DNA from 2 places in the Corynebacterium sp. 335C genome. Region 1 is predicted to be linked to the other one. Evidence: predicted binding sites of a transcription regulator. Region 1 holds the regulator's gene; the other holds the start of a gene.

What was found. The regulator LexA, encoded in region 1, represses DNA repair genes until DNA is damaged. The targets are predictions, from matches to a motif close to CGAACANNTGTTCG.
Region 2: the regulator LexA is predicted to act here: its motif matches at 2,077-2,090, upstream of QQS41_RS08980 (HNH endonuclease signature motif containing protein).

The regions. Positions count from the first base shown of each region.
Region 1 covers NZ_JASTTB010000001.1:328,998-333,636, forward strand. Annotated here, with positions in the region: gene hrpA (ATP-dependent RNA helicase HrpA) at 1-1,248, shown strand, start outside; gene nrdR (transcriptional regulator NrdR) at 1,310-1,753, opposite strand; gene QQS41_RS01455 (hypothetical protein) at 1,782-1,973, opposite strand; gene lexA (transcriptional repressor LexA) at 2,559-3,308, shown strand; gene ptsP (phosphoenolpyruvate--protein phosphotransferase) at 3,382-4,639, opposite strand, start outside.
Region 2 covers NZ_JASTTB010000002.1:455,319-459,957, forward strand. Annotated here, with positions in the region: gene QQS41_RS08975 (class II 3-deoxy-7-phosphoheptulonate synthase) at 1-256, shown strand, start outside; gene QQS41_RS08980 (HNH endonuclease signature motif containing protein) at 322-1,974, opposite strand; gene QQS41_RS08985 (PASTA domain-containing protein) at 2,195-4,639, opposite strand, start outside.

The DNA of each region.
Region 1 (4,639 bases):
CTGGCGGGCGTGGAGTCCCACGGCTTCGACTGGCTCGTGCCGGGCCTGCGCGCGGAGCTGGCGGAGGCGCTCATCCGCACGCTGCCGAAGCCGCTGCGCCGCACCGTCGTGCCGGCGCCGGACTTCGCCCGCCGGGCGCTGGATCGGATGACGCCGTACTCCCGTCCCGTCACGGAGGAGCTTGCCGACGCCCTGCGCTCACTCGGCGGGTCCGCCATCTCGGCGTCGGACTTCGACGTCGCGAAGCTGCCGGAGCACCTGCGGTTCAACTTCGCCGCGGTCGACCGCCGCGGCAGGGTCATCGACCGGGACCGGGACCTCGCGGCGCTGCAGAAGCGGCGGGCCGGGCAGGTGACGTCGGCGGTGTCGAAGGCCGCGGCGTCGTCGTCGAACGAGGTCGTGAAGAAGTGGACGGCCGACAACCTCGGCGCCGTCCCGGAGACCGTCGACAACACCGTCGACGGCCAGACGGTGACCGCCTACCCCGCCCTGGTGGCGGAGAAGGGCGGCGTCACCGTCAAGGTGCTGCCGACGAAGGCACAGGCCGACGCGGCGATGATCACCGCGACGCTGACGATGCTGCTGCGCGACTGCGCGGTGAACGCCAAGTCGATGCTGAAGGGCCTGCCGCTGCAGCAGCGGGTGGCCGTCGACGCGTGGCCGCACGGTGGAGCCGAGGGCCTGGTCGAGGACTGCCGGGTGACGGTGGTGCGCGACGCGATGATGGGCCACGGCGGCCCGGTGCGCGACCCCGCGGACTACGAGAAGCTGCGCGCGGCGGTGTCGCCGGGCGTGTCGGCCGGCGTGCGCCAGCTGGTCGTGGGCCTGGCCCAGGCGCTGCCGAAGTACCACGCGGTGGCGGCGAAGCTCGGCGAGTGGGAGGGCCCCGCGATCGACGACATGCGCGGCCAGCTGGAGTTCATGCTGCCGAAGGGCGCGGTCGCCCGGCACGGGTGGGCGCATCTGCGGCATCTGCCGCGCTACCTGGAGGCGATGGAGATCCGGCTGGCGGACATGGCGCGGGATCCGGACCGGGACGCGGATCTGGAGGACGAGGTCGCCGAGGTGGCGGAGGCCCTGGAGACGCGGCTGGAGCAGCTGCCGGAGGGCCGGCGGAAGTCGGCGGCGGTGCGCGACATCGGCTGGCGGATCCAGGAGCTGCGGGTGAGCCTGTTCGCCCAGCGGCTGGGCACGGCGGGCTCGGTGTCCCCGCAGCGCATCCGCAAGGAGATCGCGAAGCTGCGCTGATGCGCCGCCCCGACGTGCGGCCGGCCCGGGCGCTCGGCGCCGGGGCCGGCCGCGGCGGACGTCAGTCGCGGCGCAGGAGGTCGATTTCCCGCTGGAAGTCGTCGGCGGATTCGAAGGACTTGTAGACGGACGCGAAGCGGAGGTAGCCGACCTCGTCGAGTTCCCGCAGCGGGTCGAGGATGGCGAGGCCGACGTCGTTCGAGTCGACCCGCGGGGTGCCCTTGGCGCGCAGAGTCTCCTCCACCTGCTGGGCGAGCTGCTTGAGCTTCGCCTCGGGCAGGTCGCGGCCCTGGCAGGCGCGGCGGACGCCGCGGACGACCTTGTCGCGCGAGAACTCCTCCACGACGCCGCCGCGCTTGACGACCATGAGGACGGAGCGCTCGAGCGTGGTGAAGCGGCGCTCGCAGTCCTCGCATTCGCGACGGCGGCGCACGGTGGTGCCGCCGTCGACCAGACGCGAGTCGACGACCCGCGTCCGGTCGTGGTGGCAGAAGGGGCAGTGCACGGAACCGAGACTACCGCCCCCGCGGGGCCTAGCCCGCGGCCGGGGCGACGACGGCGGCGGCCGGCACGGCCTCCACCGACAGCGCCGGCTCCTCCCCGCCCGCGGCCCACACGAGGCCGAGGCCGCAGAAGACGCCGATGCCCGCGGCCGCGGCGACGGAGCGGAGGGAGCGGCGGATGCCCGCGACGGGGCGGGCCGCCGCCGGCATGCCCGCGGACACGCGCAGCGCCGGGCGGGGCGCCGCGCCACGGCCGGCGATCGGGCGGCCGGCGGGGCGCTCCGCCGGACGGACGGAGCGTCGGGGCGCGTTCGAACGGATGGACGCGTCGCCCGCCCTCGCCCCGGGCGGCCTGGTGGAGGTTCCGGCGCGCCCGCGGGCGCGGTCGGCCCGTCGAACGTCCCGTCGAACGCGGGCCGACGGGGCATCCCCGTTCGAACGGGTTCCCGCGGTACGGTGGGAGTAGGCGGGGACGTGTCCCGCGGGCGCGTCGAGGCGCGTCGCGATGGCGCGGACCGCGCCGTCGTTCCAGGTGGACGAGGTGGGCCGTGCGCCGTTCACGGTCGAGGTCATGATGGTCTCCTTCATGGTCGCCGCCGCCGCATCCCGGGCGTCCCCTGACCGGGATTCGAACGAACGGCTGTTCGAACGTCGTTGCTACGTTCGATTTATAGCACCCCGCCCCGACATCGTCCATATGTTCGGGGGGATTTTTTCGAACGGATGTACCCATCTTCGAACGGGGATGCGGTACAGTCTCACGGGAGAGCCGACGAGACGAGACCCGGAAGGCGCGAGACGACGACCATGGCACCGAAGAAGAAGGGCGGCCGCGAGCAGCTCACCGAGCGGCAGCGGAAGATCCTGGAGTTCATCCGCAATTCCGTGATGCTGCGCGGCTACGCCCCGAGCATCCGGGAGATCGGCGACGCCGTGGAGCTGAGCTCCACCTCGTCGGTCGCCTACCAGCTCAAGGTCCTGGAGACGAAGGGCTACCTGCGGCGCGACCCGCACAAGCCGCGCGCGGTCGACGTCCGCGCGCTGCAGAACGGGCCGGAGGGCCAGGCGGAAGCGCAGGACGCGAAGGCCGCGCCCGCCCCGGCGCCGGCGGCCGATGAGGCGCCGGAGCCGGTGCCCGCGACGGTGACGCCGCTGCGCGACGACGTGCTGCCGCCGACCTACGTCCCGCTCGTCGGGGCCGTCGCGGCCGGCTCCCCCATCACCGCGGAGCAGGACGTGCAGGACACGTTCGCCATGCCGCCGGAGCTGCTGGGCCCAGGCGACGAGTTCTTCATGCTGCGCGTCCAGGGCGATTCGATGGAGGACGCGGGCATGTTCGACGGCGACTTCGTCGTCGTCCGCGCGCAGGAGACCGCGGAGCGCGGCGACATCGTCGTCGCCATGCCGGACGGGCTGGAGAGCGAGGCGACGGTGAAGGAGTGGGCCCCGGACAGCACCGGCAACTACCTGCTCCCCCACAACAGCGCCTACGAGCCGATCCCGGCCGACGACGCGATCATCCTGGGGCGCGTCGTCACGCTCCTGCGCCGCTACTGACGCACCGTGCACCGCGGGCCCCGGCCCTCCCCGTCGGGAGGGCCGGGGCCCGTCGTCGTGCGCGGTGCCGGCGTCAGAGGCCCAGCGCCTCGCGCGCGGCGGCGCGGGCGCCGTCGGCCTCCGGGGCGTCGAGGGCGGCGCGGGCGGCGGCCCGGCACTGCTCCAGCGTCACCTCCGCCAGCTGCGCGCCGACGCCCGGCAGGGCGGTCGACGCGGCCGACAGCGAGGACACGCCCATGCCGACCAGGACGCAGGCCAGGACCGGATCGGCGGCGGCCTCGCCGCACACGCCCACCGGCGTTCCCGCGTCCTTGCCGGACAGGCAGGTCATGTCGATGAGCCGGAGCACCGCCGGCTGCCACGGGTCGGTGAGGTACGCCAGGTGCGGCGACAGGCGGTCGGCGGCCATCGCGTACTGCGTGAGGTCGTTGGTGCCGATGGAGACGAAGTCCAGCTCCTTCATCAGCTCGTGGCTCATCAACGCCGCCGCGGGCACCTCGATCATCGCGCCCGGGGTGAGGCCCCGCTCCCGGCACAGGCCCGCGAACCAGCGCGCCTCCTCCAGCGTCGCGACCATCGGCGCCATGACCCACGTCGGGGCGTCGTCGCCGCGCCCGGCGGCCTCGTCGGCCTCGGCGATGGCGGTGAGCTGCCGCTCCATCAGGCCCGCCGCGGAGCGGGAGATGCGCAGGCCGCGCACGCCGAGCGCCGGGTTCTCCTCCGACTCGAGGTTCGCGAACGCCAGCGGCTTGTCGGAGCCCGCGTCCAGGGTGCGCACCACGACCTTCTTCCCGGGGAAGGTGCGCAGGACCTTCGCGTAGAGCTCCGCCTGCGCCTTGACGGTCGGCTCCGCGGCCGCGGACAGGAAGCTCAGCTCCGTGCGGAACAGGCCCACGCCCTCGGCCACGCCGCCCTCGGCGGCGACGCGGGCGGCGTTGCCGTCGCCGACGTTGGCGAGCAGCTGCACGCGGTGGCCGTCGGCGGTGGCGGCGGGGCCGCGCCAGGCGGCGATGCGCTTGGCCGCCTCCTCGGCCTCCGCTACGCGGGCGGCGGCCTCCGCCTCGTCCGGGGCGACCTCCACGACGCCGAGGGCGCCGTCGACCAGCACCCGCTCGCCCACCGGCACCTCCCGCAGCGCGGGACCGACGGCGACGATGCACGGCACCCCCAGCTGGCGGGCGATGATCGCGGTGTGCGACGTCGGCCCGCCGAGCACCGTCACCAGGGCCACGAAGACCGACGGGTCGAGCGTCGCCGTGTCGGCCGGGGCGAGATCGTCGGCAAGCAGAACCGAGGGAACGGTCGCGCCCGGCAGCCCCGGCTCCTCCAGG
Region 2 (4,639 bases), on a different contig from region 1:
CTACAAGACCCGCCACTTCGACCGCATCGTCGACGAGGTCCAGGGCTTCTTCGAGGTCCACCGCGCCATCGGCTCCCACCCGGGCGGCATGCACATCGAGCTCACCGGCGAGGACGTCACCGAGTGCCTCGGCGGCGCCCAGGACATCATGGACGTCGACCTGCCGGGCCGCTACGCCTCCGCCTGCGACCCGCGCCTCAACACCCAGCAGTCGCTGGAGCTGGCGTTCCTCGTCGCGGAGATGCTGCGCAACTAGGGCGCGGCGTCGTGCGGAGCGTCGCGCGTGTTGCGTGACGACGCCACGGGCCGCGGGGCCCGCCGTCACCCGGAACCGTCCGGAGGATCGGGGTCCCCGCGGCCTTCGCCGTCCCCGGGGGCGGGCGCCTTCGGCCGGCCCGCGGCACGCCGCCTGACGACGGCGCCCGGCGCCATCCGCCCGTGCGGATGCGCGTTCGGCCGGACCCGCCGCTCGGGGTCGACGTCGCGCGGCGGCGTCCACCGCACCTTCCCGCCGTCGGCGGCGGGGTCGGGGGAGCGGGTGCTCCACCAGAAGCGCGGATCCGTCCGCGCGTCGTCGACGAGCCCGTGGACGCGCCTGTCGACGAGCGTGAGGTTGCCGATGTCGGTGCCGCCGCCCGAGCCCCACGCGTCGACGTGGTGGACGTCGCACCAGGCGGGCGGGGCGTCGGTGCCGGGCGCGGTCGACATGCCCTCCTCCGCGCCGAGCGCGAGGTACTGGGCGAGGGAGGCGGTGCGGCGGGCGCGGCCGAACCACATCGTCTGGCCGCGCAGGTCGAGCACCGACAGGAACACCTGCGACGCCGACGCCCGGCGCAGCGCCTGCTCCACGCTGATGGTCGTGCCGACGTCCGTCACCGCCACCCCGGCCCTCGCCGCGAGCTCGTCGACGCCCATGTACGCGACGATGGTGCCCGCCCCGCGACCCGGGCGCAGGGGAGCGGAGGGCAGCGGCCGGGGAGGGGCGTCGTCGCGTGGGACGGTGCGGCCGGCGGTGCCTGCGCTCGCGTTCGCGTCCGCTTCCTCGGTCTCCTCCGCGGCCGCGGCCCGCGCGGCGGCCTCCGCGGCCTCCTGCGCCGCCTCCGCCTCCGCGATGACGCCCGCCTGCCGCGCCGGCGCGTACCCGGCGGCGACGGCGGCCTCCAGCGCGTCGTAGCGCCGCTGCCCGGCCGACCGCCCGTCGGCGGCGGGGTCGGAGCCCTCGGGCAGGAGGCCGCCCGGCCGGGCGTGGTCCGCCCACAGCCGCAGCAGCACGGCGGCGAACTCCGGGGTGACGCGCCCGCGCAGGTTCCGCATGTTGTCGGCGTCGGGCTGCGACAGGTGCATGTCCCGCCTTCGCGCCCGGTCGTCGTCGGTGTACGGGTCGTCGAGGCCCAGCAGCGTCCGCAGCATCTGGCCGAGCGCCCTGAGGTCGTCGACCTCCACGACGTCGAGGATGGCTGCGATGTGCGGGTCGGCGACGCGGACGACGTCCTCCGCCTTCTCCGGCAGCTTCTCCAGCTCCCTGTCGATGATCTCCAGGGCGTCCGCGCCGACGACGCCGTCGGCGACCTTCGCCCGCACCTCCGGCAGCAGGTTGCGCGCCTCGCGGTCGCGGTGGGCCGGCACCGTCTCCTCGTCCTGCAGCCGGACCGCGGCCCGCACCCGCCGCCGCGCCTCCGCGCGGGAGATGTGCGCGTGGCGGGCGAGGTCCGCGATGTGCCGCGGCTTGCCGCCGACGACGCCCCCGGCGCCCTCCGCAGCCAGGTAGGCGGCGTCGACCAGCGCCATCCGCGCCCGCGCCCGCTCGAGCTGCCGGTACAGGCCGCGCCGCGACTCCCGGTCCAGCAGATCCCAGGCGCCCTCCATGACGTCGACGGCGCGGGCGAAGTCCTCGACGGCCGTGCGCAGCTCGTCGCCGCACGCCGCGGGCTCCCCGCGCATCGCGTCGCCGCCGGTTCCCCCGTCATCCGCCATGGACGTCACCCCCTCGTCCCCGTGATACCCCGAACATTAGTTCATGCGTTCGAAAGGGGGAAGGGTGTGATGGTGAACATCAGGTGAAATGGCGGATAATGTCGAAAACCCGTTCGCCCATGACCTGCGTGACGACGCCCGCCGCGTCGCCCGGGGCGTCGTCACGCGCGGTCCGCGTGAACCGCGGACCCGCACCCCGCGCGCGATGCGCGCGGCGCGCCTACAGCGTGCGGACCTCCACGACGTCGTCCTCCTTCGCGCTCGCGCCCGGCCGCGGCGACTGCGTGATGACTAGGTCGCCGCCGTTCGCGCCGCCCGGTGTCGAGATGCGCAGCCCGCGCGCCTCCGCCTCGCGGCGGGCGTCGTCGACGGTGCGGCCGATGAGCATCGGCACCTCGACCGTCTCGGAGACGTAGACCGTCACGCCGGGGGAGTCGGGGTCGACGACCTCGCCGGCCTTCGGCGACGTCCGCTCGACCTGGCCCGACGGGCGCGACGACGAGTCGTCGACCGTGACCTCCTTGACGGCCAGGCCCGCCTCGCGCAGCGCCCGCTCGGCCTCCTCGCGGGTCTTTCCCGCGAGGTTCGGCACCTCGATGCCGTTGTTGACGGTGAGCGCGACGGCCGACCCCTTCTCGACGTCCGTGCCCTCCTTCGGGTCGACGGCGATGACCTCGTCCGGATCGCGCGACTTGTCGAACTTCTCCTCGACCGACCCGACGGACAGGCCCGCCCGCTCCAGCGCCTTCTCCGCGTCGGCGCGCGACAGCCCGACGACGTCCGGCACCGCCACCGGCGCCGGGCCCTTCGACAGGTGCACCGTCACGGCGGAGCCGGTGCGCACGCTGGTGCCGGCGGCGGGGTCGACCTCGGCGACCTTCCCCTCGGGCACGTCGTCGGAGTACACCTCCTCGCCCCGCTTCTCCGTCAGCGTCCGCTCCTTCAGCAGCTGCGCGTACCGCGCGGGGTCCGCGCCGGAGGGGACGTCCGGCACGGTCGGCCTGCCCAGCGATACCAGCACCGTGACGACCTCGCCGCGCACCACGCGGCTGCCGCCCTCCGGCTCCGTGCCCGCGACGCGCTGCGCCGGCACCTCGTCGTCGTACACGTCCCGCGACGCCGGCTCGAAGCCCGCCTCCCGGACCGTGTGCGTCGCCTGGTTCGGCGACATCCCGGTCAGCGTCGGCACCTCGCCGTAGCGGCCGGAACCCAGCCACCAGGCGCCCAGCGCCACCGCGAGCGTCGCGACGAGCGCCACGATCAGCCAGATCGCGCACCCCGTCCGCGTCCGCTCCCGGCCGCCGGCCTTCGCGGGCCGCGCGGCGCCGCGGTCGTCGGGATCGCCGTAGCCGTCATAGTCGTCCGGCCGGTCGCCGGCGCCCGGCCCGTCGAACAGGTCGTCGTATCCGTCGTCGCGGGCGGCGGCGGGCACCGGCGCGTCGAACCGCGTCTCCGACCCGCCGTCCGGCCCGGAGTGCGGGCCGAACAGGCCCGGCTCCGGGACGCGGCCGAGCACCGCGGTGCCCTGCTCGTCGTCCGGCTCCGGCACGTTCGACCACGCCCGGCCGTCGCGGCGCTCCGCGAGCGTGTCGCGGTCGCCTCCGCCGGCGTTCGGTTCGTCGTCCAGCCCGTCGCCCAGCGCGAACGGGTCTCGGTCGGCGCCGTCGTCGCCGGACTCACCGGAGCCCGCGCCCGCGGCGACCGCGAACCCGGCCGCGCCGGCCGCGCCCGCGAGCCCCGCGGCCCCCGCCACGCCCGCGAAGCCGCCGCCCGCGCCCGTTCCGTCGTCACGCGTCCGCGCCTCCTCCGCGGCGCGGTGGGCGGCGGAGTCGGCGGGCGCGGGCACCGTGAAGTCGGGCAGGCCGAGCGCGTCGGCGGCGGCCTCGAGGTCGGCGGCGAACTCGGCGGCGTCGGCGTAGCGGTCCTCCGGCCGGCGGGCGCAGGCCCGCGCGACGAGGGCGTCGAACTCCGGCGGGACGCCGTCGATGGCCTCCGACGGGTCGGGGACGTCGGACTCCAGCCGCGCCAGGGCGACGGCGAGCGACGTGTCGCCGCGGAACGGGGTGCGGCCGGTGAACATCTCGTACAGCAGCACGCCGGCGGAGTACACGTCGGAGGCGGGCCCCGCCTCGTGGCCGCGGACCTGCTCGGGGGACAGGTAGGCGACGGTGCCGACGATGACCGACGCCGACGTCACCGACGCGTCGGCGGCGGCGCGCACGAGCCCGAAGTCGGCGAGCTTGACCTGCCCGGCGTCGGAGATGAGCACGTTCTCGGGCTTGACGTCTCGGTGGACGAGCCCGCGGGAATGCGCCAGCGACAGCGCGCGCAGCACGGGCCGCAGGACGGCGGCCGCGGCGTGCGGCGGCATGGGGCCGCGCTCGCGGAGCAGCTCGCGCAGCGTGCCGCCGTCGACGAGCTCCATGATGAGGAAGACGTGCCCGGCGTCGTCGGCGCCCTGGTCGAAGACGTTGACCAGGCTGGCGTCGGCCATGCCGGCGACGGCGCGGGCCTCGCGCTCGAAGCGCACGCGGAACGCCCGGTCGTCGTGGAAGCGCGGGTCCATCACCTTGGCGGCGACGAGCCGCCCGAGGCGCTCGTCGACGGCGCGGTGCACGGCCGACATCCCGCCGCGGGCGATGCGCGGCCCGATGCGGTAGCGGCC